DNA from 3 places in the Nocardioides luti genome. Region 3 is predicted to be linked to each of the others. Evidence: predicted binding sites of a transcription regulator. Region 3 holds the regulator's gene; each other region holds the start of a gene.

Region 1 (9,955 bases), 840 kb from region 3:
CGACGATCCAGAGCTCGGTGATGGCTCCGGTCATCAGGACGGTGACGCCGACCGCGAAGGCGGCGCCCGCGGCGATCGCCCGGCGACGGGCCGAGCGGCGCAGCGACGTGCCGCGCAGGGTGGAGGCGAGCTTGGGGTCCTCCTCGACGAGGGCGCGCTCCATCTGCTCGAGCAGTCGGAGCTCCTCTTCGGAGAGCGGCACCGTTCCTCCACGGGGTTGGTCAGAGGGTCACAGGGGTGACCGGGTCTGGCGTGTCCTCAAGTCTAGGCAGCGGCTGGTGATCTCGGTAGGCGGGTTCGGGATTTTCGTGAGGAACTCTTGAGGCGGGACCGCCCGACCGGTCAGGAGAGCAGGCTGGCCGGGTGCACCGCGGCCGCCCCGAACCGCCGGGTCGCGCGGTCGACCGCCCGGTCGGCGTCGGACCAGCCGCGCTCGCGCTCCCCCAGCACCAGCTGCCGCTGCACGGTCTCGCGGGGCACCAGCCCCTCCACCCGGACCCCCACCAGCCGGATCCGGGCCCGCTGCAGGCCGAGGGCGTCGTAGAGCCGGGTCGCGGTGGCGTAGACCTCCTGGGTCACGTCGGTCGCCTCGGCCAGGGTGCGCGAGCGGGTGATCGTGGTGAAGTCGGCGAAGCGCACGGTGATCGCCACGGTCCGGCCGGCGACGCCGGCGACGCGCATCCGGGTGGTGACCTTGGCGGTCAGCCGCAGCAGCTCGCGCACGATCACCTCCCGGTCGTCGGCGTCGCGGCCGAAGGTCTCCTGGGCCCCCATCGACTTGTCGGGGTCGCCGCCCCCGAAGGCCGCGACGTTGCGCGGGGTGATCGCCCGGCGGTCGCTGCCCCAGGCCAGCTCGTGGAGGTGCTTGCCCAGGCTGTCGCCGACGGCGCGCTGGAGGGTCCGCAGCGGGGTGTGGGCGACGTCGCCGACCGTGACCAGCCCGAGCCGGTGCAGCATCGCGCGGGTCTTCTCGCCGACGCCGTACAGCTCCCCCACGTCGAGCGGGTGCAGGAAGGAGGTGATCTCCTCGGGCGGCACGACCACCACCCCGTCGGGCTTGGCCCGCCTGCTGGCGAGCTTGGCGACCGAGACCGAGGCGGCCACGCCGACCGAGCAGGTGATGCCCTGCTCGTCGTGGATGGTCGCGCGCAGCTGCTCCGCGATCGCGACCGGCGAGCCGAGCCGGCGCACCGAGCCGCGGACGTCGAGGAAGGCCTCGTCGAGCGAGAGCACCTCGACCAGCGGGGTGACCCGGCGGAAGTTCTCCATCACCGAGGCCGACACCTGGCCGAACAGCTCGTAGTCGGGCGGCACCACCACCGCCTGGGGGCACAGCCGCCGGGCCCGGGTGTGCGGCATGGCCGAGCGGACGCCGTACCGGCGGGCGAGGTAGTTGGCCGACAGCACCACCCCGCGGTAGCCGCCGCCGACGATGACGGGGACGTCCTGCAGGTCGGGCCGGTCGCGGGTGGCCACCGAGGCGTAGAAGGCGTCCATGTCGACGTGCAGGATCGGCGTCGAGGTGGACAGGTCGGCCCTCATGCCGACCCCGGCGGGCTGCTAGCCGGCGAGCACGTGCAGCTGGGTCGCGAGGGGGAGGTACTCGGGGCGGGTCGAGACGGCGTGCTCGAGCTCGACGAGGGCCGCGGTCGCGCCGGCCTCGAGGTCGAGCAGGGAGCTGGGCACCAGGTCGGCGAAGACGCGTACGCCGTGGACGGCGGTCGCCTCGAGGCCGGCGGCGGCCAGCAGGTCGGTGAGCTCGTCGCGGGTGAAGCGGCGGCCGGAGCGGCCGGAGCGCCCGGACGGGGCGGTGTCGTCGAGCAGCGCGAGGGCCTGGGCGAAGTGGCCGGCCATCGCCCGGGCGACGACGGCCGCGTGCCGCTGGGCGACCAGGAGGCTGAGCGCCCCGCCGGGGCGCAGCACCTCGCGGATCCGGGCCAGCGCGGCGGCCGGGTCGTCGACGACCTCGAGGACGCCGTGGCAGAGCACCACGTCGGCGCGGCCGGCGCCGACGACGTCGAGCAGGTCGCCGAGGTCGCCCTGCTGCCCGGCGACCTCCACCCCGCGCTCGCGGGCGCGGCGGGCGAGGGCGGCCAGGGCGTCGGGGCTGGGGTCGACGACGGTGACCCGGTGGCCGAGCTCGGCCACGCGCACGGCGAAGCCGCCCGTGCCGCCGCCGATGTCGAGGACGTCGAGGGCCCCGGCGCCGGCGTCCAGGACCGGGCGCAGGGCCTCCCACACCACGGCCGTGCGGGCGGTGCCCCGGCGCTCGCTGGGCCGCTCGGGCCGCTCACTCGCAGACATGCCGCCCACCCTAGTGGGACCGGGGGCCGGGTCATCCCGGGCTCCCGGGGCTGCGGTGCCACAGCTTGCGGGCGACGTCGCGGGCGTCGTCGCCGGCCGGCTTGATGTCGGCGTACGGGGACATCTTGAAGCCGCTCGAGTGCACCAGCACCCGGCGCTGGCCCATCCCGCCCGCCGTCGGCGCCTGCGCCGCGACCGGCCGTGGCGAGCGGCTCTCCGCCGCCCCCGCCACCGCGCCCTCGGTGCCGACGCCGCCGAAGCCCTCGGGCACGACCGCCATCGCCGCACGGACCGCCTCGAGGCCGGCCTCCGCGCTCGGCGCGTCGCGCCACAGGGCGAACAGCGCGGGCAGCTCCCAGCAGCCGGTCGCCCGCAGCGAGACGCCACGTCGGCCGGTGCGGCGCAGCTCGCCCCGCACGACCAGCAGCCAGGAGTGGAAGACGGTGGCGGCGTACGGGCCCTGGGCGTCCTCGAAGAACGTCGCGTCGACCGGCCCGGTCGCGTCGTCCAGGGTCAGGAAGATGACCCGGCGACCCGAGCGGATCGGCGGGGTCTGGGTGGCGACCTTGACGCCGGCCACGAGCAGCTCGGCCTTGCTGCGCCGGGCGAGCAGGTCCTTGCTGCGGGTGATCCCGAGCTCGTCGAGGAAGCGGGCGTAGGTGTCGACGACGTGGCGGCTGACGTCGAGCCCGAGGATCTCCAGCTCGGCGCGCATCCGCTCCTCGGCGTCCATCTCGGGCAGCCCGCTCACCTCGCCCTCCCCCGGCGCGTCCCCGAGGTCGAGGGCGAGCTGGACCGACTCGACCGGTCGCGGGGCGAGGCTCGCCCGGGACTGGGCCGCGGCCTTCGCCCAGACGCCCTGGTCGGCGAGCGGGTGCCGCTCCAGGGCGGCGGAGCCCTCCCGGGCCCCGGGGTCGGTGCTGTTGCGGGCGCCGGCCTCGGCGGCCCGGGCCGCCGCCACCGACGGGACCCGGCGGGCCGCCAGCCCCCGGCCCCGCCCCGCGCGCTCCAGCGCGCGGGAGTGCCGGTCGAGCTCGGCGACCTGGAGCAGCAGGTCGCGCCGGGTGACCCGGCCGCGCGGGCGGACCCCACCCTGGGGCACGTGACCGGGCTCCGCGGCACCGTCGGCGCCCGCGCGGCGGTCGCCGCGCAGGTCGCCGGGGATCGCGTAGACGGCGTCGAACCCGCCGGCGAGCACCAGTCGCTCCACGATCGGCCGGGAGATCCGCGCGCGGTGCCAGAAGTCGGTGAGCGAGTGGTAGGGCCGGGCCGCGACGACCCGCGCCACCTCGCCCTCGTTGATGCCCTTGACCTCCGCGAGCGCGAGCCGGAGGCCGTAGCGGTCGTCGACCCGCTCGACGCGGTAGTGCTGCTCGCTGGCGTTGACGTCGAGCCCGAGGACCGCGATGTCGAGCTGCCGGGCCTCCTCGAGGATCAGGCGCTTGGGGTACATCCCCGGGTCGTGGGTGAGCAGCCCGGCCAGGAAGTGCGCCGGCCAGTGCGCCTTGAGCCAGGCGGACTGGAAGGTCGGCAGCGCGAACGCGGCGGCGTGGGCCTTGCAGAAGCCGAAGGAGGCGAACGCCTCGAGGACCTTCCACAGCTCCTCGACGACCCGGAGCGGGTAGCCGTGGCCGAGCGCCCGCGGGAAGAACCAGGCCTTCGTGGCGGCCATCCCCTCGACGTCGCCGAGCGAGCGGCGCTTCTCGTCGGCCTGGGCGTAGGTGATCCGGGTGAAGCGGGCGATGATCTCGATGACCTGCTCGTGGAAGACCACCACGCCCTGGGTCGAGCCGAGGATCGGGCGCAGGTCGGGGTGGAGGTACGTCGGGGCGCGCCAGCCCTGCTTGGCCTCGAGGTAAGGGGTGATCATGTCGCTCTTGACCGGGCCGGGCCGGAACAGCGAGATGTCGGTGATGATGTCCTCGAAGCTCTCGATGCCGGACTTGCCGACCAGCTCGCGCTGCCCCGGGGACTCGATCTGGAAGACCCCGAGGGTCTTGGCCGACGAGATCATGGCGTAGGTCGCCGGGTCGTCGAAGGGCACCTGCTCCTGGTCGTCGAGGTCGATCTCCACCTCGTCGACCCGCCGGATCTCCCCCAGCGCGTGGGCCATCGACGACTGCATCCGGATGCCGAGCACGTCGAGCTTGAGCAGGCCGAGGTCCTCGACGTCGTCCTTGTCGAACTGGCTCATCGGGAAGCCGGCGTACGACGCCTCGACGGGCGTCCGGTCGAGCAGGGTCGCGTCGGAGAGCAGCACGCCGCACGGGTGCACGGCGATGTGGCGGGGCAGCCCGTCGAGCCGCTCCACCAGCCCGAACATCAGGTCGAGCCGCTCCTCGCCCAGGCCGCTGGCCCGCAGCTCGGGCAGCTCGCGCAGGGCGTTGCGGGCGTCGCGGGCCCGGATGTGCGGGAAGGCCTTGGCGATCGCGTCGATCTCGCCGGGGGGCATCCCGAGCGCGGCCCCGACGTCGCGCACGGCGTGGCGCACGCGGTAGGTGTCCATCATCGAGACCGTCACGCACCGCTCGCCGGAGTAGCGGTCGAGGATCCGCTCGTAGACCTCGAGGCGACGGGCCGACTCCACGTCGACGTCGATGTCGGGCAGCGCCTGGCGCAGCGGCGAGAGGAAGCGCTCCATCAGCAGGTGGTGACGGATCGGGTCGACCCCGGAGACGCCGAGCAGGTAGTTGACCAGGCTGCCGGCTCCCGAGCCGCGGGCCGCGCACCGGACCCCCATCTCGCGGATCAGGTCGGTGACGTCGCCGACGGTGAGGAAGTAGGAGGCGTAGCCCAGGTCGCGGATCAGCTCGAGCTCGTCGTCGAGACGCTTCCAGATGACCTGCCGGGGCGCCGAGCCGAAGCGGTCGCCGACCGCGCCCTCGCAGCGGGCGCGGAGCAGGCCGTCCGCAGGGGTGGCCCCGGGCGTGAGCCGGGGCGCGCGGTCGCGGCTGGCCAGCTCGAACTCCGGGAAGTGCACCTCGCCCAGCCCGAGGTCGGCGCGCGGGTCGAGCGCGCACCGGTCGGCGACCGCGCGGGTGCGGGCCAGCAGCTCCCGGGCGGCCCGGACCGGGTCGCCGGCGAGCCCGGAGGCGCGGCAGATGTCCTCGGCGACCTCGGCCATCTGCTTGCCGGACTTGAGGAAGCCCTCGGCGTTGCCCCGGTCGAGGTGGCGCCGGTCGAGGGCGACCAGCCGGCGGGCGGCGTCGAGCACGTCGACGGTGGGGGCGTCGCGCCGGTCGGCGTAGCGCACCGCGTTGGTCAGCACGGTGCCGAGCCCGGCCTGCCGGGCGACGCCGGCCATCCGGGCGGCGTGCGGGGTGGTGCCGGGGCCCCAGGCGCCGCCGTCGACGGAGCGACCCCCGGGCAGCCGGTGGGAGACCAGCTCGACGACCAGCTGGGAGCGCGGGACCAGCGCGAGCCACGGGGCGAGCGCGGCGTGGGCCAGGTCGTCGCGCCGCCGGGTCGCGGCCGCCCCCAGCTCGGAGCCCGGGCCGAGCAGGACCAGGAGGTCGCCGTCGGCGAGCGGCCCGGCCAGGTGCCGGGCGAGCAGGTCGAGGTCGAGCACCGGGCTCCCGCGCTCCCCGGCCAGGTGGGTCGCGGAGACCAGGCGGCACAGGGCCGCCCAGCCCGCCCGGCCGCCGCCGGCCAGGAAGGTCACCCGCGGGAGCCGCTCGTCGCGGAACGCCCCGCCCCGCACGGGCGTCCGGGCCCGGACCGGCGCCGGGCCGGACGGCGCCGCCCCGACCGGGCGGTGGGCCAGGTCGACGCCGAGGACCGGCCGGATGCCGGCACCCAGGCAGGCCTTGGCGAACTTGACCGCGCCGTAGGTGCCGTCGCGGTCGGTGAGCGCCAGGGTGTCCATCTCCTGCTCGGCGGCGCGCTCGACCAGCGTGTGCGGGTGCGAGGCGCCGTACTGCAGGGAGTAGCCGGAGGCCACGTGGAGGTGGGGGTAGGGGTCGGGCACGGTGACCTCGCTAGCCCACCGCGCGGGCGCGAGCGGGCGTCGAGACGTGCGGGACCAGGCCGAGCGACTGCTCGACCACGGCGAGGAAGCGGTCGGCGTCGCGGACCAGGTCGTCGGCCTCGCGCTCGGTGACCGCCCGGGTCGAGCCGGCCTCGGCGGCGGCCCGCTTGGCGGCCCCGGCCGCGAAGAAGCGCGCCCACTCGGCGAGCTCGGGGGCCACCTCGGCGAGCAGCACCCAGGCGTTCTTCTGGGGGCGGCGGCGGGCCGGGGCGGGGTGCGCCCGGGCGGCGAGCAGCGCGGCCGCGGACCGCAGGGCGGCCACGTGGGCGCAGGCGTAGCGGGTCGGGACCTCGTCGGCCGCGATCGCCTCGCTGAGCGACTCGGCGGCCCGGACGAGGTAGGAGTGGGTGGTGGCGGGCAGGGCGTAGGGGTTGACGTCCACGGCGCGCCTCAGTCCGCGCAGCCGACGAGCAACCAGTGACCGTCGCTCCAGTCGAAGGAGAGGTCGAAGACCCCGCCGCGGTCGTCACCCTCGACGGCCGCCCCACGGCCGGCCTCGACCCGCCACAGCTCGCGCTCCCCCACCAGGTCCGGGCTCGCGACGCGGACGGCGGTCCCCGTCCCGCAACCCGCCCCGGGACCGGTCGCCGGCTCGTCCGAGCCGATCACCGCCCGGGCGTCGGCCGACTGCCACCAGGGCGTGGTCTCCACCCAGTGCGCGAGCACGGCCCGCACCTTCCACAACCGGCCGCGCCACAGGAACTGCTCGGGACCCTCCACCCCGGTCACCCAGCCCTTGCGCACGTCCACGGGGTCGTCGTAGCGCCTCATTCGATCGTCCTTCCCTGCCTGCTGCTGCACCGTCGACCCGCTGGACCCGACCCCGGAGCCCCGGCGGGGCGGGGGTCGAGGTCGCCCCGCCGGGGGTGTTCGAACAGATGTTCGAACACGAGAACCGTACACCCCGCCGCGGACAGTCCGTCAAGGTCGACCCGGCGAGAAAACCCGATGATGTCGTAGCGACATCATTGTGACGGCATTATGGTGTCGTCATGACGTCATACGAGGAGCTCGGCCGGCCCGACCACCGCCCGGCCGGCTTCGACCTGCGGGCACCGTGGCGGTTGCTCCGACGGCGACGTGACCTGCGGCTGCTGGTGACCGCGAGCCTGGTCTCGCTCAGCGGGGACTGGATCCTCGGCATCGGCCTGGCCTACGCCGTCTACGACCTGACCGGCTCGACGCTGGCCTCCACCGGCACCCTGCTCGCCGGGCTGCTCCCCCAGGTCCTGGCCGGGCCCCTGGCGGGCGTCCTGGTGGACCGGTGGGACCGCCGCCGCACGATGATCGCCACCAACCTCGCGATGGCGGTCGGTCTCCTCCCGCTGCTCCTGGTCACCGGGGCCGACCGGGTCGGACTGGTCTACGCCGTGCTGGTGGGCCAGTCCCTGCTCGAGGTGTTCTTCGCCCCCGCCGAGCAGGCGATGCTGCCGCGCCTGGTCGACGAGGACGAGCTGGTCACCGCGAACGCCGTCAACGGCCAGGCCCGCAACCTCGCCCGCCTGCTCGGCGGGGCGCTGGGCGGCACCGCGGCCGCTGTCGGCGGCGTCCCGGCGGTCGCCGCACTCGACGTGCTGACCTTCCTCGCGGCCGCCCTGCTGCTGCGGGCGATCCGCACGAGCGGGCGGGTCGAGCGGCGGTCGACCGAGGCGGCCGAGGCGGCCGTGCAGCGTCGGCTCACGGCACTCCGCGACGAGCTGCGCGGCGGCATCCGGGCGGCGAGCCGCGAGCCGGCGATCCGGGTGCTGCTGGTGTTCCTGCTCGTCACGAGCGCCGGTGAGGGGATCATGGGCACGCTGTTCGCGCCGTTCGTCCGCGACGTGCTGCAGGGCAGCGGCCAGGCGTACGGCGTGATCTGCGCCGTCCAGGCCGTGGGCGGTCTCCTGGGCGGGCTCGTCGTGGCCGGCCTGGCGCACCGGCTGTCCCCGCTGGCGCTGCTGGGCGCCGGGTCCGTGCTGTTCGGACTGGTCGACCTCGCGATCTTCCTCTACCCCACGGCGTACGTCGCGATCTGGCCGGCGGTGCTGGGCATGGTCGTGGTGGGGATCCCGGGCGCTGGCGCGGCGGCGGGGCAGATGACGATCTTCCAGCAGCACACCTCGGACGCGGAGCGCGGCCGGGTGTTCAGCCTGGTCGCGCTCGCGCAGACCACGGCCGGCGTCGCCGGGACGGTCGCGGCTGGCCTGCTCGGCGAGAGCATCGGGATCGTGCCGGTCCTCGCGTTCCAGGGCGTGGGCTACGTCGTCGCCGGGACCTACGTCACCCTCGCCCTGCGCGGCGACCGCTCAGGACGACCTCAGGGGGCGGTGGACGAGTCGAGCCCGGCCTCGTCGGGGTGCGACGACAGCCAGGCACCGCGCATGTAGGCGCTGGAGTCGCGGTGCCAGAGCAGCACCAGCAGGGCCAGGTCGAGCAGCACGGAGACCACCGAGATGACCAGGAAGACCGGGGGCGGGTCGGTCCGCAGGATCGCCAGCGACCCGATGCCGATGAAGACCACCAGCGCGGCCAGCGAGATCCGCGCCCAGCCGTGCCCGTCGCGGACGAACATGATCAGCACGCCCGCCAGCGCGGCGAAGACGATGCACAGCACGATCGCCACCGGCGTGAACGCGGGCGGCTGGACGTCCACCCCGCCGTCGGCGCGACCGGCCGCCCAGGAGCGCACGAGCTCGTCGTGCAGGACGACCGTGAGCAGGGCCGTCAGGACCGTGAGCGCGATCAGCGCGACCAGCACGCGCACCGCGTTGGTCACCGAACCCGGCTGCTGCCGTGCCATCTGGAGCTCCTCAACCGATCGGTGTCGTGGGTGTGGGCCGGGCGCCGCACCCTCGCTAGGGTCGCAGTATGCCCAGCGAGCACCCGTCGATCACCCGATTTCGAGATGAGCACGCGCGCCGCGGAGGCACCGGCGAGGTGGTCATTCTCCCTGACGCCGTCCACACCGCCGCACTGGCCGCCGAGGCGCTCGGCTGCGAGGTCGGCGCGATCGCCAACAGCCTCCTCTTCGACGCGGCCGGCAGCCCGGTCCTGATCCTCACCTCGGGGGCGCACCGCGTCGACACCGACAAGGTCGCGAGCGAGGTCGGCACGGGGCCGCTCAAGCGGGCCAAGCCCGAGTTCGTGCGCCAGCACACCGGCCAGGTGATCGGCGGCGTCTCCCCGCTCGCCCACCCGGCGCCGGTGCCGACGTACCTCGACTCCTGGCTGCGCCGCTACGACGTCGTCTGGGCGGCCGCCGGCCACCCCGCGGCGGTGTTCTCGACGACGTACGACGAGCTCCTCGCCCTCACCGGCGCCACCGAGATCGAGGTCGCCTGAGCCGTGGAGTCCTTGCCCCTGGTGTTCTCGAGCGGCTGGGCCAGCGGCGTCAACGCCTACCTGGTCGTGCTGGTCCTGGGCACCTACGACCGCGTCCGCGACGTCGCCTCCGTGCCCGACGTGCTGGGCCGCTGGGACGTGCTCGGCATCGCGTTCGTGCTCTACGCGATGGAGTTCGTGGCCGACAAGATCCCCTACATCGACTCCACGTGGGACCTCGTCTCGACCGCGATCCGGCCGACCGCGGGCGCCGTCATCGGCGTGCTCCTGGCCGGTGACGCCGACTCGCTGGACCAGGCCGTG
Region 2 (9,955 bases), 740 kb from region 3:
GCCACGAGGGCCAGTGCGAAGTCGCCGGCGCACGAGCGACGGGCAGGTGCGGGCCGGAGCACGACCAGCCGTCCGGATGGGATCGGCCCGCTCCGCGCCGGGGCGCAGACGACCTCGCCGGGGATCGACGAGACGACGAGGCGGGTCCCGTTGGCGGCGGAGTTCCTGATCGGGCCGAGCAGGTCGACGGGGCACGAGGCGGCGGCGTACGACGACCATGCGGCCGGACAGGTCCGCCAGATCCTCCGGTCGGGCAAGCGCGGCGGCGACGTCGCGATCGCGACCACCGTCCGTCCGCCGATCGCCAGCGACACCGAAGTGGCGACGGGGAGGACGTCGACCTCGCCCGTGGCGTAGCGGACAAAGGCCCGGGCCAGTCGCCGCAGGTCCGGGGCGACGGGCGGAGCCGCGGCCCGGAGCGGGTGCGTGCGCCGTACCAACGGCTGGGCCGGCGCGGCCGCTGCACGGCCAGTAAGGAGTGCGGACGGCGGAGCCGGGTCGGGGCGGCTCGACGTCGAGCTGCACGACGAGGCTGCGAGGACCAGCGCGACGGCGAACGCCACCGGTCCGGCGGCGGGCACGCGCGCGGGCGACGTCGTACGACGGTGGTGGGCGCAGGTCACACGTCTGGGACGCGCGAGGGGCGAGCCCGGTTGTCCCGCGCCGCGGCGCGACGGACGCGTGCGACGATGCCCGCGTGCCTGACCGGGACCCGACGCACCTCGTCCGCGACGCCGAGGCCGCCGACGTGCCGGCGATCGTCGCGCTCTACGCGGACGACCCCCTCGGCCGGGAGCGCGAGGAGGCGGTCGACCCGCTGCCGGCGCCGTACTGGCACGCCTTCGAGGCGATCCGGGCCGACCCCCGGCACCGCCTCGTCGTCCTGGACGACGGCGAGGTCGCCGCGACGCTGCAGCTGTCCTTCGTGCCGCACCTCGTCAGGCGCGGCGCCGAACGCGCCCAGGTCGAGGCGGTCCGGGTGGCCTCCCACCGGCGCGGCGAGGGCCTGGCCCGGGCCCTGCTGGAGTGGGCCGTCGACGCGGCCCGCGAGCGCGGGTGCGGGCTGGTCCAGCTGACGACGGACGCGACGCGCCCGGACGCGCACGGGGTCTACGAGGCGCTGGGCTTCCGGCCGACGCACGTCGGGATGAAGCTCCTGCTCGACCCGTTTGAGGACTGACGACACCCTCGGGAAATGTAGAAGCCCGGCCGTTGTCGACGGGGGACACAACAACGACCGGGCAGCGAGAAATCTACGTGACGTGCCGGGTGCGGCACAACCGTTCAGGCCGATGAACCGACGTGATCCAACGCATGTTCGGCATTCACCTGATGGTGACCTGGCGGTTCGCGAGGCCGGAGCGCGACGAGCGCTGGGCGGGCGTCAGGTCGGAGTCGTCGGCCAGGGCCTCGGCGAGTGCCTTCGCGAACGCCTCGGCCGGCTCCTCGAGCGGCTCGGGGCCGGTGCCGACCGGCACGTCCCAGACGGGGGCGAGCAGGCCGTGGGCGCGGAACATCCCGACGAAGCGGGAGTCCGGCACGAGCTGGTCCTGGCCGGCCTCGTGCAGGCGGGCGAGCGCGTCGAGCAGCTTGTCCTCGGGCTCCGGCATCACCCAGCGCAGGTGCTCCTTGGGGCCGACGTTGGTCCAGTACGCCGCCTCGACGGTCGTCAGCCGGGCGGTCGGGGAGGCCGCCTCGTTGGCCTGCTCGAGCGCGGCGGCCATGCCGTCACGGTCCTCGACGTCGGCGATCCAGTAGTCGAAGCCGTCGTGCACGGTGATGTCCAGCGTGTCGCCGGTGATCAGGTCCTGCAGTCGCGGGCCGGCGCCGGGGTCGTCGGTCAGTCCGACGATGCCGGTCTCCGCCTCGAGCGCCTTGAGCAGCACGGCGCCGAGGTCGCGGGCCGGGTCGCCGAAGCCGTGCTGGACCTGCAGGCCCAGCCAGATGTCGCCGTTCTCGCGCACCATCGCGGGCGCGGCCATCGGCAGCAGCGAGCAGAGCTGGACGGTGCGGTCGGAGTCCTTGAGCGTCAGCGGCGCGGTCGCGGCCGGGACCAGCTCGCGCAGCGCGACGACGTCGCACTCGGACGGCAGTCCCTCGAAGGGCCGGTTCACGAAGACCGTCGGCGCGCCGCCGGGGGCACCGTGGCACGCCTTGTAGCGACGGCCCGAGCCGCACGGGCAGGGCTGGCGGGGGCCGACCTCGCCGGCCGCGGGCGCCTGGTCACGGGTCTTGGTGCGAGAGCTCTTTCCCATGGGGGGAACCTATCGGTCGAGCAGCTCGCGCATGTACGCCGGCCGGTCGCTGATGACCGCCTTCACGCCGAGCTCCAGGCACAGGTCCAGCTCGTCCTGGGTGTTCACGGTCCACACGTGGAGGTCGTGGCCGCTGTCGACGATGCGCCGTCCCAGCTTGGGGTGCTCCTGCAGCTCGACGATGCCCGGCCCGACGATCCAGTCCTCGCCGATCACCCGCCGCAGCATCGGCCAGTGGTGCGCCCGCTCGACCAGCATCACCACCGGCAGCCCCGGCGCGAGCCGCTCGACGCGCTGCAGGGCGGTGTAGGAGAAGCTCATCACCCGCGCCGGCGAGCCGAGCCCGGCCCAGCCGAAGTCGCGCAGCATCTCCACGACCCGGCGCTCCACGAGGCCGCCGTACCGCGTCGGGTGCTTCGTCTCGATCGCCACCTCGATCCGGCGGTCGTAGTCCGCGGCCGTCTCGAGCAGCTTGCGCAGCGTGAGCACGGTGTCGAGCTCCTCGTCGCGCTCGGGCGCCTCATCGTCGAGGTCGGCCCACGGGTGCTTCCACGACGCGAAGTCGAGCTGGTCGAGGTCGGCCAGCTCCATCGTCGAGATGACGCCGGGCCGGCTGGCGGTGCGCCGCAGGTCGCGGTCGTGCACGCAGACCAGGTGGCCGTCGGCGGTCAGGCGTACGTCGCACTCCAGGCCGTCCGCGCCCGCGTCGAGGGCCGCGACGTACGCCCGCAGCGTGTGCTCGGCGTTGTCCTCGCTCGCACCCCGGTGTGCGACGACCTGCGGCCTCATGGGTTCATTCTTGCGGGTGAGGTGCTCAGGCGCGGGGACGCTGCTCCACGAGTCCCACCAGGTTCCCCTCCGGGTCGCGCACGAAGGCCTGCCACTCGTCGGTGCCGGCCGGCCCCAGCGTGTCGTCCTCGTGGCCGAAGATGACGTGCGGCTCGCCCTCGACCGGCGCGCCGCGCTCGCGCAGCCGGGTGAGCGTCGCGTCGATGTCGTCGACCGCCAGGTAGATCGTCGCCGGGGGCGCATTGCCCTCCAGCATCAGCCGCACCCCGTCGAGGTCGAAGAACACCAGCCCGGGCGGGTCGTACGTCGCTCGCGGCGGAGCACCGAGGAGGTCCTCGTAGAACGCGGCGGCCCGGGCGAGGTCGTCGGCGTGCTGGGCGATCTGGACGAGGCGCATGGCGCCGATGCTGCTGGCTCGCAGCCGTGCCGCGCAAGAGCGCGCGCCGCGGCCGCTGGGGGCCGCCCCCGGCGTACGGTCCACCGGTGAGCATGCAGCCCGTCGGGCCCTCCCCCTCCCTGAACCTGCGGCTCGCGACCGAGCGCGACATCGCCTTCCTCACCGACCTGGTCGTGGTCGTGACCCGGGCGCAGGGCAGGGTCCCGGACGACTTCGACGAGGCGGAGTACCGGAACGGCTTCGCCGGCTCGACCATCGAGCAGGTCGCCGGTCGGGTCGAGGACTCCACGACGTACGTCGTGGAGATCGACGGCGAGCGCGCCGGACGCCTGCGCGTGGTCCGCTTCCGTGACCGCCACGAGATCGCCGGCATCCAGCTGCTGCCCGCTCACCAGGGCCGCGGCCTCGGCACCCACCTGATCGAGCAGCTGATCAGCGAGGCGCGCGACGCCGGTCTGCCCGTGCGGCTCGGCGTCGAGCACGACAACCCGCGGGCCCGCTCGCTGTACGAGCGCCTCGGGTTCGTCAAGGTCGGCTCGACGGACCAGGAGGCCTTGATGGAGTGGCGCGACGTCGGCTGACCTCACAGCATCCCGAGGACCTCGGTGAGCGTCGTGACGGCGCCCTCGTGGCCGGCGTCGCTGGCGCCCGTTGACCGGTCGATGCGCACGGCGCGGATCCCCACCGCCTCGGCGCCGGCGCAGTACGCCGCCTGGTCGTCCACGAGGACGGTGCGCCCGGCGTCTGCCGCCAGCATCGCGAGCGCGTGCCGGTAGATCCCCGCGTCGGGCTTCGCCGACCCGACGTCGCAGGACAGCACCACCCCGTCGACCAGGTCCGCCAGGCCCACGTGCGCGAGCAGCGGGCCGGCGTTCGGGGCGCAGTTGCTGACCAGCCCGACCCGTAGCCCGCGGCGGTGGCACTCCTCGACGAACGGGACCACGTCGGGGAACACCGTCACGTGCTCCTGGAGCAGCTCGCGGTCACGGAGCACGAGCCCCTCCGCGCCGTCCGGCGAGACACCACCTCGCGTCAGCACCTCCGCGAACGCGTCCCGGGGCGAGATCGCGCCCGTCATCAGCGCGGGCCCGTGGTCGCTCCCCGCGGCGACCCACGCCGACACCGGCAGCCCGGACGCCTCGGCGAGCCCCGTCAGCGCGGCACCGAAGTCGACCGTCAGCACGGTCTCGAAGACGTCGAGCAGCACCGCGTCGGCAGGTGTCATGGTCGCCACCCTAGATCGAAGGTGCGCCTCCGGTGGTTGAGGAAGGCGCGCTAGCGCCTGTCTCGAAACCACCTCACCCCTGCCGCGACTCGAGGCCGTCTGTGGTCCGGCCTGTGCGCGCCTGGACGTAGTTCCGGTGTAGGGGATTTATTGAAGATGTGGTTGCCGTGGGTGCCGGGGCTACTACCCCTTGCGGTTGCTTTCAGGGTTGCCGTGGCTGCCACTTGCCCGCCGTGGTCACCGTTCGAACATTTGTCCTGATATTTTACCTTCAGGGTCGCTTTCCGGCTCATTCTGAGCCCTGGATTGTCGGTGGTCCCTGATTGACTTTCTCCATGACCAGCTCCCAGACCACGGCTCCGCAGCACGCGATCTCGCGCGCCGTCGCAGCCATGGACGAGCAGGTCGACAACGTTCTTGACGCACCCGTGTGGTCGATGTCGGACGACGAGGCCGCGGCCACGTTGGTCCGGCTCACCCGGCTCAGCTCACGCATCAGCGAGCTCGAGGCCCGCGTCGCGTTGCAGGCGGTTGCGGTAGGGGTGGGCTCGTCGGTTGGAGCGACCTCGACCCAGGCGTGGTGGGCGACCCGGACCAGCCAGACGCATCGGAGCACTGCCGCCAAGATGCACGTCGCCGAGGCCCTCGGCCGCTGGGACCTCGTCCGTCAGGCCTTGTCCTCCGGAGCGATCCTGACCGAGCAGGCCCAGGTCATCGTGCGGGCCCTGGACGACCTCCCCGACGACGTCAACCCCGAGACCCGGGTCCTGGCGGAGAAGCACCTCGTCGACCTGGCCGCCGACCACGACGCCGTCGACCTGCGCCGCCTCGGTCGCGGACTTCTCGACGTCATCGACCCCGCCGCTGGCGAGGAGGAAGAGCGCCGCCGCCTCGAGGAAGAGGAGCGCAAGGCACGCCAGCGGATGCGGCTCACCATGAGCGACGACGGGCACGGGTCCTGCCACGGCCGATTCACCATCCCCGCCGCCCAAGGGGCCATGCTCAAGAAGATCCTCCAGGGCCTCTCGGCCCCGAAGCACCAGACCGCGATCCATGGAGCGGGGGTTGAGCGGAAGCCGAGCCCGGAGCGGATGGGGGCCGCGTTCTGCGAGCTCATCGAGCGCTACCCCACCGACCGGCTCCCCAACGCGGGTGGCGTCAACGCGACCGTCGTCATCACGATGCCGCTGGAGACCCTCCTCGGTGCCGAGAAGGCCGCCACCCTCGACACCGGCGACAAGATCACCGCGAGCCAGGCCCGCCGCCTCGCCTGCGAGGCCGGGATCGTCCCGGCCGTGCTCGGCGGGAAGTCCGAGGTCCTCGACCTCGGCCGCACCCGCCGCTTCTTCTCGAAAGCCCAGCTCCTGGCCCTCGGCATCCAGCAAGGCGGCTGCACCGCCGATGGCTGCGACTGGCCACCCAGCATGTGCCACGCCCACCACGACACCTTCTGGAGTCACGGCGGCAACACCGACCTCAAGGACGGCCGCCTCCTCTGCCCACGACACCACGCCCGCGCCCACGACCCCACCTTCACCATGACCATGCTCCCCGGCGGGAAGGTCGCCTTCACCCGGCGGACGTAGGCCGACCCCTGCCCCGCGCCCGACCACCGGCGCGCACGTCAGCTAGCCCGCTCGACCAACCAGTCGAGCGCGGACGACGCGTGCCGCAGCACGGAGACGTGACCCTCGTCGGGGACGATCCGCAGCTCGGCGCCCGGGACCGTCGCGGCGAGCCAGCTGGCGTGGCCGGGCGGGATCATCCGGTCGGCGGCGCCGTGCAGGACCAGGGTCGGGGCCGCCACGTCCGCGACGGCGAAGCCCCAGGGTGCGACGAGCGCCAGGTCGTCGTCGACGGCCGCGGCGGGGCCGGCGGCGATCGCGGGGCGGACGACCTCCATGAACCAGGCCCAGTCGCCTGCCAAGGCCTCGCCGTCGGCCGCGACGAAGCCCGGGTCCAGCTCCTCGTCGGCGTCCTCGAGCGCCTCGCGGGCGGCTCGTCCCGCGGCGGCTGCGCGCAGGGTGGCGACGCTGCCCTCGGCCATGCCGGCGAAGAAGTCGAGGCCGTCCGCGTCGTAGGGCGCCGGGCCGGACGCGCCCACGACGGCCTTCACCCGCTCCCCGAGCAGGGCGGCGCAGGCCAGGGCGTGTGGGCCGCCGCCGGAGTGGCCGAAGGCCGCGAAGCGGTCGACACCGAGCGCGTCGAGCACCGCGGCGACGTCATCGGCTGCCGAGGCGATGCTGCGGCCGGGCGCGGGGGTGGAGCCGCCGTACCCCGGCCGGTCGTAGCCCAGCCAGCGCAGCCCCAGGCGCCGGGCGTCGGCGAAGAGCGGGCGCGGCGGGGTGCCGACGTTCGGCGTGCCGTGCAGCCACAGGACGGGCAGCAGCCCGTCCTCGCGCGCGCCGGTGTCGTAGGCGTGGAGCACCCGCCCGTCGGGCAGCGTCACGTCGGTCTCGGTCATGGAGGTCTGGGTCACGGGGGTCTCGCTCACGGGAGTAGGTCGGAGCCGGTCGGCGTCGTTCGACATGCCCGCGGGTCAGGCGTGCTCGCGGAGGTAGCGTCCGAAGTGCGGCACGGTGAAGGCGATCCGGCCGCGCTCGCCGGAGTAGATCAGCCCCTTCTTCAGCAGCGCGTCGCGCGCCGGCGAGAGCGACTGCGGCTTCTTGTCGAGGGCGGCCGCGACGTCCGCGGTCGGGACGCTCTGGATGTCGTCGAGCTGCTCGTCGCCGCGCTCGGCGATGGCGACGGCGGCGTCGGCCATGGCGCGGAGGTACTCGCGCTCCCCCGGCGTGGCCCGCTCGTAGCGGCTGCCGAAGAAGCCGACCGCCAGCTCGCCCTCGGCCTCGGGGGCCGCGACCGCGACGTCCTCGGCGGTGATCGGCGAGCGCGGGGCCAGGTCCCACACGACCTTGCCGTAGGCCTGGATGAAGTAGGGGTAGCCTCCGGTCGCGGCGTACATCGCGGCCAGCGCCTCCTCGTCGTACGCCGCCTCCTCGCTCTCGGCCGGTGCGCTCAGCGCCCGGTCCGCCGCGTCGCGGGCGAGCCGGTCGATGCGCTGGTAGCGGAACAGCCGCTCGGAGTAGGACTTGCTCGCCGACAGCACCGCCGGGAGGTGCGGCAGGCCGGCACCCACGACGATGACGGGCAGGCCGGACTGGCTGATCTCGTGGCAGGCGGCGCACAGCGCGGAGATGTCGTCGGGTCCGAGGTCCTGCATCTCGTCGATGAAGATCGCCACGCCCTTGCCGAGGTCGGCCGCGAGGCCGCCCAGCTCGCTGAGCAGCTCGACCAGGTCGATCTCGATGTCGCCGGAGTCGGCCCGGCCGCGGACGGCCGGCACGTCGATGCCCGGGCTCCAGCGGTCGGCGAGCTTCGCGGCCGAGCCCGCCTCGCGCTGGGCGAAGGAGCGGATCACGCCGAGGACGTGGTCGACGTCCTCGCTCTGCGGGTGGCCGAGCTCGCGCACGGCCTGGTGGAGCGCGCTGGACAGCGGGCGACGCAGCCCCTGGTCGGGCCGGGCCTCGAGCTTGCCGGTCCCCCACTGCTTGCGGACCGCGGCGGAGCGCAGCGCGTTGAGCAGCACGGTCTTGCCGACGCCGCGCAGGCCGGTGAGCACCAGGCTCCGCTCGGGGCGACCGTGCGCGACCCGCTCGAGCACCACGTCGAAGGCGCGGAGCTGGTCGTCGCGACCGGCGAGCTCGGGCGGGCGCTGGCCGGCGCCGGGGGCGTAGGGGTTCCTGATCGGGTCCACGATCGGACCGTATCCGGGAATCTAGCGAGATCCCTAGAGTGACGCGCCGAGGGCCAGCGTCAGGCGCCGGAGGCGATCCGCCGCACCGGCTGGGTGTCGTGCGGGCCGCGCCGGTCGCTGCGGCGCTGGCCGAGCGCGACGTCGTACGCCGTGTCGAGGCCCGACCGGAGCAGGTCGATCAGCTCGGGGACCTCGTCGACGGCGAGCCGGAAGGAGCCGGAGCAGACGTTCTCGCGCCACAGCGACAGCACGACCATCCCCGACTCGTGGTGCCACGAGACCCGCATCGCGCGGTCGGTCCCGCGGGCGTCGAGGAAGATCGACCCCGCCTCCGGGAGCGGACGCGCGGTGGGCATGGGGCCATTCTGCCCCCGGGTGCGCCCGACCGGTAGCGATCTCGACGAGCCCGCTGCGCGGGGAGAGTGCCTAGGATGACCCCGTGCCCGAGCTCCCCGAGGTGGAAGCCCTGGCCCTGGACCTGAAGGGCCGGCTCACCGACCGCGCGATCGTGAAGATCCACGTCGCGGCGTTCAGCGCCCTCAAGACCTTCGACCCGCCGCTCTCGGCGCTCGAGGGGACGATGGTCGACGACGTGACGCGGCACGGGAAGTACCTCGACGTGCACGCCTCCGGGCTGCACCTCGTGCTGCACCTGGCCCGGGCCGGCTGGATCCGCTGGCGCGACGAGGTGCCGACGATCCCGCCCAAGCCCAGCAACAAGAACCCGCTCGCCGTCCGGGTCGTGCTCGACAACGGCGCCGGCCTCGACATCACCGAGGCGGGCACCAAGAAGAGCCTGGCGATGTACGTCGTGCGCCGGCCCGACGACGTGCCCGGCCTCGCCAGCCTGGGCCCCGACCCGATGACCGACGCGTTCACGATCGAGGTGCTGGCCGACATCCTCCAGCGTGAGGGCCGCAAGCAGATCAAGGGCGTGCTGCGCCACCAGGGCACGATCGCCGGGATCGGCAACGCCTACTCCGACGAGCTCCTGCACGCCGCGAAGCTGTCGCCGTTCAAGCCGGCCAACAGCCTGACCGACGCCGAACTGCAGACGTTGTACGCCGCCATCCGCGACGTCCTGGGCGACGCGGTCGCCCGCTCCAGCGGCCTCGCGATGAGCGAGCTCAAGGGCGAGAAGAAGTCCCACCTCAACGTGCACGCGCAGACCGGCAAGCCCTGCCCGGTGTGCGGGGACATCGTGCGCGAGGTGTCGTTCGCGGACTCGAGCCTGCAGTACTGCCCCACCTGCCAGACCAACGGCAAGCCGCTCGCCGACCGGCGGATGAGCAAGCTCCTCAAGTAGACGAGAGATCCCATGAACCAGGTCCCCAGCGTCAGCGTCGAGCAGGTCCCGACCCCTCTCCCGGAGGGGCTGGCGGTCCTCGACGTGCGCGAGGACGTCGAGTGGGACCACGGGCACATCGAGGGTGCGGTGCACGTGCCGCTGATGGAGCTGCCGCAGCGCCTCGACGAGGTGCCGGTCGGCCAGGTCCTCGTGGTCTGCAAGATCGGCGGCCGCTCGGCCCAGGCCA
Region 3 (9,955 bases):
TTGGGCCAGCAGACCCAGACCGACCCGGCGGTGGCGGTGCGCTCCAGGAGGGCCGGCAGCCGGCCCGCGAGCGTGGCCAGGGTGGTGTGGAAGGTCAGCGTGACGTCGGCACGCGCCGGGAGACGGCGTACGACGTGGGCGCCGGTCAGGTCGCCGAGGTCGACGTCGTCCGGGAGCCGGTCGAGCAGCACGACGTGGCCGTCCCGGATGCCGAGCTTGGCGCGCAGCGGTGTGCTGGAGTAGCCGGCCATGCCCGGAGGGTAGGCCTTCACGCGTCCTGCCCGACGAAGGAGGATCTCCGGCACCTGGTGCCGAGGATCCTCCTTCGTCGCCGGTCAGCCGGTCCGGACACCCCACGTTTGGTCACCAACCGCAGGGTTTCCGCCGAAAACCTGCGGTTGGTGACCAAACCGCACACACCGGACGACCGCACACGGCCCGGGAAATGCCGCGAGGGGCGGGGCCACCAGGCCCCGCCCCTCGTCTTCCCCGGCCCACCAGCCGGGGTCGAGTCGGCTGATGAAGGTCTGTGCGCGCGCCGCTGGGCGCGCGGTGGGTCACTCCGTGACGGGGACCCGGAGGCGCTGGCCGGCGGCGACCATGGCGGAGTCGAGGGCGTTGAGACGCTCGATCTTGGCGACCATGGCGCGGACGTCGCCGTCACCGGCGAGCCCGGCCGCGATGTCCCACAGGGTCTCGCCGCTGCCGACCATCACGATCTCGGTCGGGGCGGGGGTGCCCGGCTTCTCCGAGGCGACCGAGCCGGCGCCCAGGGCGACGCCGATGCTCAGCACCGTGAGCAGGGCCGCGAGGAACACGACGAGCCGGCCGCGCCGGGTGAGCCGCACCGAGGCCCGGGGCTGCGCCGCGGCCACCGGCCGGCGGGTGGAGCGGCCGGCGGGACGGGCGGGCACGAGCCGGAGCTCGGGGCGCGCGGTCGGGGCGGTGGTCAACGGGGCGATCGTCATGGCGCTCATCGGAACTCCTGGGGAAGTGGAGGTCAGCATCGGTTCGTAGCTGCTGAAGGACTGTCTATCGGGGGCCACCGACAGTCCTGGTGGACCGACGGCTCGCAGCCTCTCGATCAGACATTCGATCGAACATGTGTACGACCTTAGAGCAGGTGTTCGAACGGCACAAGGGTCGACACGAACAATTGTTCGAAGCACTACCCGAGTCCCACCATGGGAACGCATGGCCCGTCTGTGCGTGCGGCATGGCCCGAACGGGCTATGCCGTCGCGCCGAACGGAGGAGGTTGAATGCTCACGCAGGCACTCCCGGTCGCCCGGGCAGTGATCCGCGCCAGCGGCCGGTTGGGCCCGTCCCCCCTACCTGACCGGTCGCTGACGGGGTCGCGACCCGGGGCAGGCACCGGCCGGGAGCGCCCGGCCGCCGCGTGGGGCTCAGGCCCGGCCGCGCCTCCCGAGGGCGCGCCGGCCCTGGGCGGCGAGCACGGTGGTGGCGGACGCCGTCACGCTCGGCACCAGGGCCCCGAAGCGCGACACGCCGCCGCGCCAGCCGGGCACGCTGCGCACGACCCGGCGGGCGCCGATGAGCGCCACCGCCTGGTCGGCGACCTCGTCGACGGTGAGGATCCGGCCGCCGGAGTGCACCAGCAGGCTGCCCAGCCCGCCGGGGGTCTGGCCGTCCAGCATCGCGGTCTGCACGCCGTCGGGGCAGATCGCGTGCACGCGGACGCGGCGCGGCGTCTCGGCGGCCACCGACATGGTGGCGGAGACGATGGCGGCCTTCGAGGCGGCGTACACCGTGTAGCCCGGCACCGGCGCCAGGCCCGCCAGCGACGCCGTGTTGACGATGTCGCCGCCCGCGGAGCCGAAGCCCTCGAGCGCGGCCTGCATCCCCCACAGGGTGCCGAGCAGGTTGACGTCCACCAGACGGCGTACGGCGTCCTCGCTCGTCTCGGAGAGCCGGCCGTCGTCGCCGACCCCGGCGTTGTTGCACCACACCGCAAGGGCACCGTGCCGCGCGGCCTCGGCCGCGACGGCCGCGTGGGCGTCCCGGTCGCGCACGTCCTGGCCGATCCCGGCCGCGGCGCCGATCTCGCCCGCCGTGGCGCTCGCAGCGGCGGCGTCCACGTCCGCGACCACCACCTGGTACCCGCGGTCCACGAGCCGCTCGGCGATCCCCCGGCCGATGCCGCGGGCGCCTCCCGTCACGACGGCGCTCAGCGGGCGGGCGGACGTGGGCGAGCTGGCGCGCGAGGACATGGCGGGAGTCAAGCAGATCCGGGGCCGGCGGAGCCCCGAGGGCACCCGGCACGGACGCGACACGCCGTTCGAACAGATGTTTGAACATCGGGTGTCCCGATGGCTACGGTGGGACTCCGGTCCGGGGTCCTCCCCGGTCCGGCCCACACCGTCACACCCGATCACGCCCGACTGATCGACCAGCCCGACCGGAAGGCAGCACCATGGCCACCAGCAAGACCCCCGGCAAGGTCGCGGACTCCTCCCGCGGCAAGGTCTCCGAGCTGCCGGACGGCCCGCCCGACGCCACCGGCCTGACGCCGCGCCAGCTGCGCGTGCTGGCCCACATCAAGGACTCGATCGAGCTGCGGGGCTACCCGCCCAGCATGCGCGAGATCGGCGACGCGGTCGGCCTGACCAGCTCGTCGAGCGTCGCGCACCAGCTCAAGGTGCTCGAGGAGAAGGGCTTCCTCAAGCGCGACCCGAACCGTCCCCGCGCGCTCGAGGTGTTCCTCCCCGAGGTGCTCGCGGCCCGCCGCTCGATCAGCTCGGCCGAGGAGTCGTCGTACGACGAGACCGGCATCGGCGACTCGCACCCCGCCGCGCAGTACGTCCCCGTCCTGGGCCGGATCGCCGCCGGTGGCCCGATCCTCGCCGAGGAGCAGATCCAGGACGTCTTCCCGCTGCCCAAGCAGCTGGTCGGCGAGGGCGAGCTGTTCCTGCTCGAGGTCGTCGGCGACTCGATGATCGACGCGGCGATCTGCAGCGGCGACTACGTCGTGATCCGCAAGGAGCAGACCGCCTCGAACGGCGAGATCGTGGCCGCGCTGATCGACGGCGAGGCCACCGTGAAGACGCTCCAGCGCCGCGACGGCAAGGTCTGGCTGATGCCCCACAACGAGGCGTTCGACCCGATCGACGGCACGCACGCGACCATCCTCGGGATTGTGACGGCGGTCCTCCGTAGGATGTGACCCATGTGTAGGGGGTGCAGCCCGGTGGAGCCGGTCCACGCCTCGGGGACGACTCGGGGGAATACCCGGTTTCCTGCCACGGCAAAATCGCCGAGGCTGGTCCGGTGAGCCTCCCGTCGATCCTCGTGATCCGGCACCGTTACCCCCGCGTGGTGCGCGGGGTCCTGGAGCTCACCCTGATCCTGACGCTCTGGGTCGGCTACTCCCTCTCGCGGCTGCTGGCCGACACCGCGCTGACCCCGGCGCTGGCCCGCGCGCACGACCTCCTGCACCTCGAGAGGCTGCTCGGCATCCACTGGGAGCTGCCGCTCAACCGGCTGTTCACCAGCCACCAGGCCATCGGCCTGCTCGGGTCGTACTGGTACGCCAGCCTCCACTACGTCGTCACCGGCGCCACCCTGCTGTGGCTCTACAAGCTCGGCACCCGGTCCTACCTGCCCGCCCGCCGGGCGCTGGTGGCCGGCACCCTGATCGGGCTGGTCGCCTACCTCCTGATGCCGACCGCGCCGCCGCGCTTCATCACCGGGTACGTCGACGTGCTCAGCCTGCACGCCTCCGACGGCTGGTGGAGCACGGACGCGTCCGCGCCGCGCGGGCTCGGCGGGCTCACCAACGAGCTGGCCGCCTTCCCCTCGCTGCACGCCGGCTGGGCCCTCTGGGTCGCGATCTCCGTGCAGCGCAACGCCGCCTGGCGCTGGGTGCGGGCGCTGGCCTGGGTGTACGCCGCCGGCACCGCCGTCGTCATCGTCGGCACCGGCAACCACTGGGTCATCGACGTGGTCGTCGGCTGGCTGGTGGTCCTCGGCGGCTTCGCGATCGCCCGGCGGATGCCGCGCCCGCTCGTGCCGGCGGCCGACCCGGTCGGCGTCGTGCCGCTCGCCGGCCAACCCACGGCGACCTCCGGGTGAACAAGCAGCGCTCCTCGGCGTGACGGCGTCACGCGGTGCGCGCTGCGTCGTTGGATGAGGCGTGACCTCCCCACGCACCGACCCGCCCCTGGCCCGACGCACCCTGCTCGCGACCGGCACCGTCGGTGCCGGGCTCGCCGGCGCGACCCTCGCCGCCCCGGCCGCGGACGCCCTCCCGCACCCGACGGCCGTCCGGCGCACGCCGTTCCGCCACGGCGTCGCCTCCGGCGACCCGCTCCCCCACGCGGTGGTGCTGTGGACGCGCGTCACGCCCACCGACGCGGCCACCCCCGGCAGCGGCCGCGGGCCCCGTGTCACGGTGCGGTGGGAGGTCGCGACCGACCGACGCTTCCGCCACGTCGTACGCCGCGGCGACTTCACCACCGGACCGAGCCGTGACCACACGGTCAAGGTCGACGCGCGCGGGCTCGAGCCGGCCACGTGGTACCACTACCGCTTCCACCTCGACGGCGCCACCAGCAGGGTGGGCCGCACCCGCACCGCCCCCGCCGAGCGGTCGACGCCGCGGCACCTGCGCTTCGGGGTGGTCTCCTGCGCGAACTGGCAGGCTGGCTGGTTCTCGGCCTACCGCGGCCTGGCTGCCCGCGACGACCTGCACGCCGTGGTGCACCTGGGCGACTACGTCTACGAGTACGGCCCCGGCGAGTACGGCTACGGCCAGTCCGACGAGGACATCCGCACCCACGAGCCGCGCCACGAGATGGTCTCGCTGGCGGACTACCGCCAGCGGCACGCGCAGTACAAGACCGACCCCGACCTGCAGGACCTGCACGCGAAGTACGCCTGGATCGTCACCTGGGACGACCACGAGGTCGCCGACAACCAGTGGAAGGGCGGTGCGGTCAACCACACGCCCGGGAAGGGCGACGGCGGCGAGGGCAGCTACACGAAGCGGCGCGCGCGGGCGCACCGGGCGTACGACGAGTGGATGCCCGCCCGGCTGGACGGCACCGCCCGGCTGGGCGACGGCGACCGGCTCTTCCGTCGGCTGCGCTTCGGGCAGCTCGCCGAGCTGAGCATGCTCGACCTGCGGACCTACCGGGACCAGCAGGTCGAGACCACCCCGACGCCGGTCCCGAGCCCGGACCCGGCCGTGAGCGACCCCGACCGGACGATCACCGGCCGCCGCCAGCTCGACTGGCTCAAGACCTCCCTGGACCGGCACGGCCCGCAGTGGAAGATCATCGGCAACCCGGTGATGATCGCGCCGGTGAACTTCGGCGCACTGCCCGCCGACGTCCGCGACGCGGTCCACCAGGTCACCGGCGAGACGCCCGGACCGGCCGACGGGGCGCCGTACAACACCGACCAGTGGGACGGCTACACCGACGACCGCCGCGAGCTGCTGCAGCACGTCCGCGACCACCAGGTGAAGGACGCGCTGTTCATCACCGGCGACATCCACTCGGGCTGGGCGGCCGAGCTGCCCTTCGACCCGGCGACCTACACCGGCGAGGGGCCGGCCGACGACTCCGCGGGCGTGGAGTTCGTCTGCTCGTCGGTCACCTCCAACAACCTCAAGGACATCACCGGCACGCCGCCGCGCACCTCGAGCGTGGCCGTCGAGGAGTCGATCAAGGCGAACAACCGCCACATCAAGTACCTCGACTTCGACAGCCACGGCTTCTCGGTGCTCGACGTGACCGCGAAGCGGGCGCAGATGGACTGGTTCGTCATCGAGGACCGGGCCGACCGGAAGACCCCGATCACCTGGTCGGTGTCGTGGCGCACCGAGGCCGGCACCGGCCGGATCACGCCGGTCGACAAGCCGCTGGGCGGTGCCTCGTGAGGCCGCTCGCCAGCCGTCGTGCCACCCGCCGCACCTTCCTGGCCGCGGGCGGGGGCATCGCGATCTCCAGCGCGGTCGCGGGGCCGTCGTACGCCGCCAGAGGCCCGAAGGGCCGCAAGCGGGCCTACGTCCTCGTCGTCGACGGCTGCCGGCCCGACGAGATCACCGCGGACCTGACGCCGAACCTCCGGGCGCTGCGCAACGGCGGCCTGTGGTTCCCGCGCGCCTCGTCGATGCCGGTCATGGAGACCATCCCCAACCACGTGATGATGATGGCGGGGATGCGGCCGGACCGGACCGGCGTGCCCGCCAACGAGATCTTCGACCGGTCGCTCGGCGACGTGCGGACGATGGACAAGCCGTCCGACATCAAGGTGCGCACGATCATCGAGAGGCTGAACAAGCGCGGCTTCACGACCGGGACGGTGCTGAGCAAGGAGTACCTCTACGGCGTGTTCGGGACCCGCGCCACGCACCGCTGGGAGCCGGCGCCGATCGTGCCGGTGTCGGGGCACGCGCCCGACCAGTTCACGACGGACGCCGCGCTCGCGATGCTCGACGACTTCGACCCGAACCTGATGTTCGTGAACCTCGGCGACATCGACCGCTTCGGCCACGCGGACCTCACCGGCACGACGCTGCGCGCGCAACGGCGTACGGCGCTGGCCGACACTGACGGCCAGGTGCAGCGGTTCGTCACGGCGCTGAAGGACTCCGGGCGCTGGGAGCACTCGATCGTGATCGTGCTGGCGGACCACTCGATGGACTGGTCGACGCCGGACGCCGTGGTCACGCTGCAGGGCGTCATGGACGCCGACCCGCTGCTCGCCGGGAAGGTCCGGATCGCCGACAACGGCGGGGCCGACCTCCTCTACTGGACCGGGCCGGGCTCGCAGCGCGTCGAGGCGATCGCGCGGATGCAGACCCTCGCCGAGGGCGTGCCCGGGGTGCTCGCCGCCCACAAGCGCACCGAGCCGTGGCTGCGGCTCGGTCCCCAGGCCGGCGACGTCGTGGCGTTCTGCCAGGCCGGGTGGCGCTTCACCGAGCCCGACCCGTCGGCCAACCCGATCCCGGGCAACCACGGCCACCCCGCCACCCGGCAGATCCCGTTCTTCGTCTCGGGCGGCCACCCGACCGTCCCCCGGCGTACGGCGTCACCCGCTCACGCGCGCACCATCGACGTCGCCCCCACCGTCGCGTCGTTCTTCGGCGTCGGCCGGCCGCGGGGCGGCTGGGACGGTCACGCGCGGGTCTGAGGGCTGCCCTCAGCTGGGGCCGGCGAGCCGCGCCAGGGCCTTGCGGACGACGGCGGGGTCGGTGGTCGTCCACATGGGCGGCAGGCTGGCCTTGAGGAAGCCGCCGTAGCGGGCGGTCGCGAGGCGCGGGTCGAGGACGGCGACGACGCCGCGGTCGCTGGTCGTGCGGATCAGGCGGCCGGCGCCCTGGGCGAGCAGCAGCGCCGCGTGGGTGGCCGCCACCTGCATGAACCCGTTGCCGCCGGCGTCGTCGGCGGCCTTCTGGCGCGCGCTCATCAGCGGGTCGTCGGGCCGGGGGAACGGGATCCGGTCGATGATCACGAGCTGGCAGGTCTCGCCGGGGACGTCGAGGCCCTGCCAGAGGCTCAGCGTGCCGAACAGGCATGTGTGCGGGTCGCTGACGAACTGCTTGGCGAGCTCGGGCAGCTGGGCGTCGCCCTGGGCCAGCGTGGTCAGGTGCGGGAGCCGCTCACGAACCGCCTCGGCCGCGGTCTCGGCGGCCCGCCGGCTGGAGAAGAGGCCGAGGGTGCGGCCGCCGGCGGCGTCGACGAGCTCCACGATCTCGTCGAGCTGGGCCTTGCCCAGCCCGTCGCGGCCGGGCGGGGGCAGGTGGCGGGCGAGGTAGAGGATGCCCTGCTGGCCGTAGTCGAACGGCGAGCCGACGTCGAGCCCCCGCCACGGCAGGACCTCCTCGGTGGCCGGGCCGGCGGTGTCGCCGTCGATGACCCGCTCCCCCGGCTTCAGGCCGATGCTGCTCGCCAGCGAGGAGAAATCGCCGCCCAGCATGAGCGTCGCGCTGGTGAACACGACGGTCTTGTCGCTGAGCAGCTTGTCGCGCATCTGCCCCCAGACCTGCAGCGGCGCCACGCAGAGCCGGGGCGGGATCCGCTCGGTGCCCTCGGAGAGCCAGAGGACGTCGGCCTGGCTGCCGGCGGCCATCCGCTCGGCGTTGACGAAGACGTCCTGCACCGAGCCGCGGGCCTGGGTGCGGCCGGGGTCGGCCTCGGCGTCGGAGTCGGACTTCGGGTACGCCGAGAGGCAGGCCCGCGCCGAGTCCCGGACCAGCACCAGGGCGTCCATGAGGTGCTCGGGCACCCGCTCGAAGCGCCCGGGGCTGCAGTCGGCCATCGCCTCGCGGAGCACGTCGGCGGCGTCGGCCAGCTCGTCGGCCTGGTCGCCCTCGACGTGCCGCTGGGAGCGGCGTGCGGCCCGGTCGACGTCGCTCGCCGTCAGCTCGTCGGTGGCCGCCTGGGTCACCCGCGCGGTGAGCTCGTGCGCCTCGTCGATGACGACGACGTCGTACTCCGGGATCATCGGGACGCCCTCGACCGCGTCGATCGCGAGGAGCGAGTGGTTGGTGACGATGAGGTGCGAGCGCTGGGCCTTCTCGCGGGCCAGCTCGACGAAGCACTCCTGGCCGAAGGGGCACTTCGCGGCGCCGAGGCAGTCGCGGTGGCTGACGCTGACCTGGCGCCACTCCTTGTCGGTGTGGCGGGGCGCGGCATCGCGCTCGCCGGTGCCCTTGGTCTCGGCCTGCTTCTCGGCCCACGCGCGGAGCTCGAGGACCTTCTTGCCCATGCTGCCGTCGGGCACCTCGACGAGCACTCCTTGGTCGTCGGGCGCGCCCTCGCGGGTGCGGTGCAGGCAGGCGTAGTTGGAGCGGCCCTTGAGGACGGCGTACGACGTGTCGACGCCCGGGTGCCCCTCGAGCGCGTCCATCAGCCGCGGGATGTCGCGCTCGACGAGCTGGTGCTGGAGCGCGAGGGTCGCGGTGGCCACGACCACGCGCTTGTCGTGGAGCAGGCTCGGGACGAGGTACGCCAGCGACTTGCCGGTGCCGGTGCCGGCCTGGACGAGGAGGTGGGTGCCGTCGACCATCGCGTCCGCGACCGCCTCGGCCATCCGGACCTGCCCCGCGCGCTCCTGGCCGCCCAGCACGCCGACCGCCGTGGCCAGCACGCCGCTCACCGTGTCGCCGGTGGGTGCGGTGGTCTTCGGGGTCGCGGGAGCTGCTGGGTCGGGCACCCGAGAACCCTAGCCGCGGGCGGGGACAGGGCACGTCCCGGCGCACAGGCCCGGCGACCGTGGCCGGCCAGCGGGCTCAGGACAGCGCGGCGATCCGGGCGGCGACGGCGTCGCCGAAGACGCGGTGGGCGGCGGGGGTGAGGTGCAGGCGGTCGTCGAGGTAGGCCAGGCGGAGGTCCGAGGTGGCGACGTACGGGATCCCGCGGGCCTCGCAGAGCTCGGACAGCAGGGCGTCGACGCGCGGGACGGCGCCGGCGCGGGAGGGGGCGGTGACGGGCCCGACCACGACGACCGGCAGCCCGCGGAGCTCGCGGACCAGGCGGGCGAAGCCGGCGCGGATCGCGGTCTCGGACTGGTCGTAGTCGTTGAGACCGCCCTCGACGACGACCAGGGAGGCACCCCCGCGGACGGCGGCGCGGGCGCGGTCGGCGAACGAGACGCGGCCGCAGTCGCTGGCGCCCTCGCTGAAGCCGGAGCCCGAGAAGCCGGCCACGTGGACCCGGCCGGGCAGGCGGGACGGCCAGGAGGCGGAGGGCGAGGTCAGGCCGAGCCCGGCGGAGTAGGAGTCGCCGATGACGACGACCCGCTCGCCCGAGCCGGAGACCTGGGCGGCGCGCGCGACCGAGGCCGCCGCGAACCGGTCGCAGCGCGACAGGTCGGCACCGCGCGCCCGGGCGGCGTACAGCGTCAGCGTCGCCACCACGACGGCGACGAGGAGCACCGCGACGACGAGCGTGCGACGGCGTGACGACATGAGCGGGAGCTGGCCCGCG

Evidence for each region. Region 3 encodes LexA, which represses DNA repair genes until DNA is damaged. Its sites were predicted from a motif close to TCGAACANNTGTTCGA; they were not measured.
Region 1: the regulator LexA is predicted to act here: its motif matches at 7,202-7,217, upstream of H5V45_RS03400 (DUF6504 family protein).
Region 2: the regulator LexA is predicted to act here: its motif matches at 4,911-4,926, upstream of H5V45_RS11020 (HNH endonuclease signature motif containing protein).

What each region holds. Positions count from the first base shown of each region.
Region 1 covers NZ_JACKXE010000001.1:719,012-728,966, forward strand. The annotation lists gene H5V45_RS03375 (DUF3040 domain-containing protein) at 1-202, opposite strand, end outside; gene dinB (DNA polymerase IV) at 343-1,542, opposite strand; gene H5V45_RS03385 (methyltransferase) at 1,561-2,304, opposite strand; gene H5V45_RS03390 (DNA polymerase III subunit alpha) at 2,336-6,271, opposite strand; gene H5V45_RS03395 (SAV_6107 family HEPN domain-containing protein) at 6,282-6,713, opposite strand; gene H5V45_RS03400 (DUF6504 family protein) at 6,722-7,102, opposite strand; gene H5V45_RS03405 (MFS transporter) at 7,324-8,697, shown strand; gene H5V45_RS03410 (hypothetical protein) at 8,628-9,110, opposite strand; gene H5V45_RS03415 (YbaK/EbsC family protein) at 9,179-9,652, shown strand; gene H5V45_RS03420 (DUF4126 family protein) at 9,656-9,955, shown strand, end outside.
Region 2 covers NZ_JACKXE010000001.1:2,304,121-2,314,075, forward strand. The annotation lists gene H5V45_RS10985 (hypothetical protein) at 1-581, opposite strand, end outside; gene H5V45_RS21890 (GNAT family N-acetyltransferase) at 698-1,180, shown strand; gene H5V45_RS10995 (DUF5926 family protein) at 1,326-2,255, opposite strand; gene H5V45_RS11000 (glycerophosphodiester phosphodiesterase family protein) at 2,265-3,044, opposite strand; gene H5V45_RS11005 (VOC family protein) at 3,070-3,441, opposite strand; gene H5V45_RS11010 (GNAT family N-acetyltransferase) at 3,534-4,022, shown strand; gene H5V45_RS11015 (HAD family hydrolase) at 4,025-4,666, opposite strand; gene H5V45_RS11020 (HNH endonuclease signature motif containing protein) at 5,002-6,252, shown strand; gene H5V45_RS11025 (alpha/beta fold hydrolase) at 6,291-7,160, opposite strand; gene H5V45_RS11030 (AAA family ATPase) at 7,206-8,420, opposite strand; gene H5V45_RS11035 (hypothetical protein) at 8,480-8,776, opposite strand; gene H5V45_RS11040 (Fpg/Nei family DNA glycosylase) at 8,860-9,726, shown strand; gene H5V45_RS11045 (rhodanese-like domain-containing protein) at 9,739-9,955, shown strand, end outside.
Region 3 covers NZ_JACKXE010000001.1:1,564,005-1,573,959, forward strand. The annotation lists gene H5V45_RS07535 (DUF3052 domain-containing protein) at 1-251, opposite strand, end outside; gene H5V45_RS07540 (LysM peptidoglycan-binding domain-containing protein) at 558-977, opposite strand; gene H5V45_RS07545 (SDR family NAD(P)-dependent oxidoreductase) at 1,406-2,230, opposite strand; gene lexA (transcriptional repressor LexA) at 2,434-3,183, shown strand; gene H5V45_RS07555 (phosphatase PAP2 family protein) at 3,288-4,091, shown strand; gene H5V45_RS07560 (alkaline phosphatase D family protein) at 4,153-5,901, shown strand; gene H5V45_RS07565 (alkaline phosphatase family protein) at 5,898-7,157, shown strand; gene H5V45_RS07570 (ATP-dependent DNA helicase) at 7,167-9,182, opposite strand; gene H5V45_RS07575 (GDSL-type esterase/lipase family protein) at 9,259-9,955, opposite strand, start outside.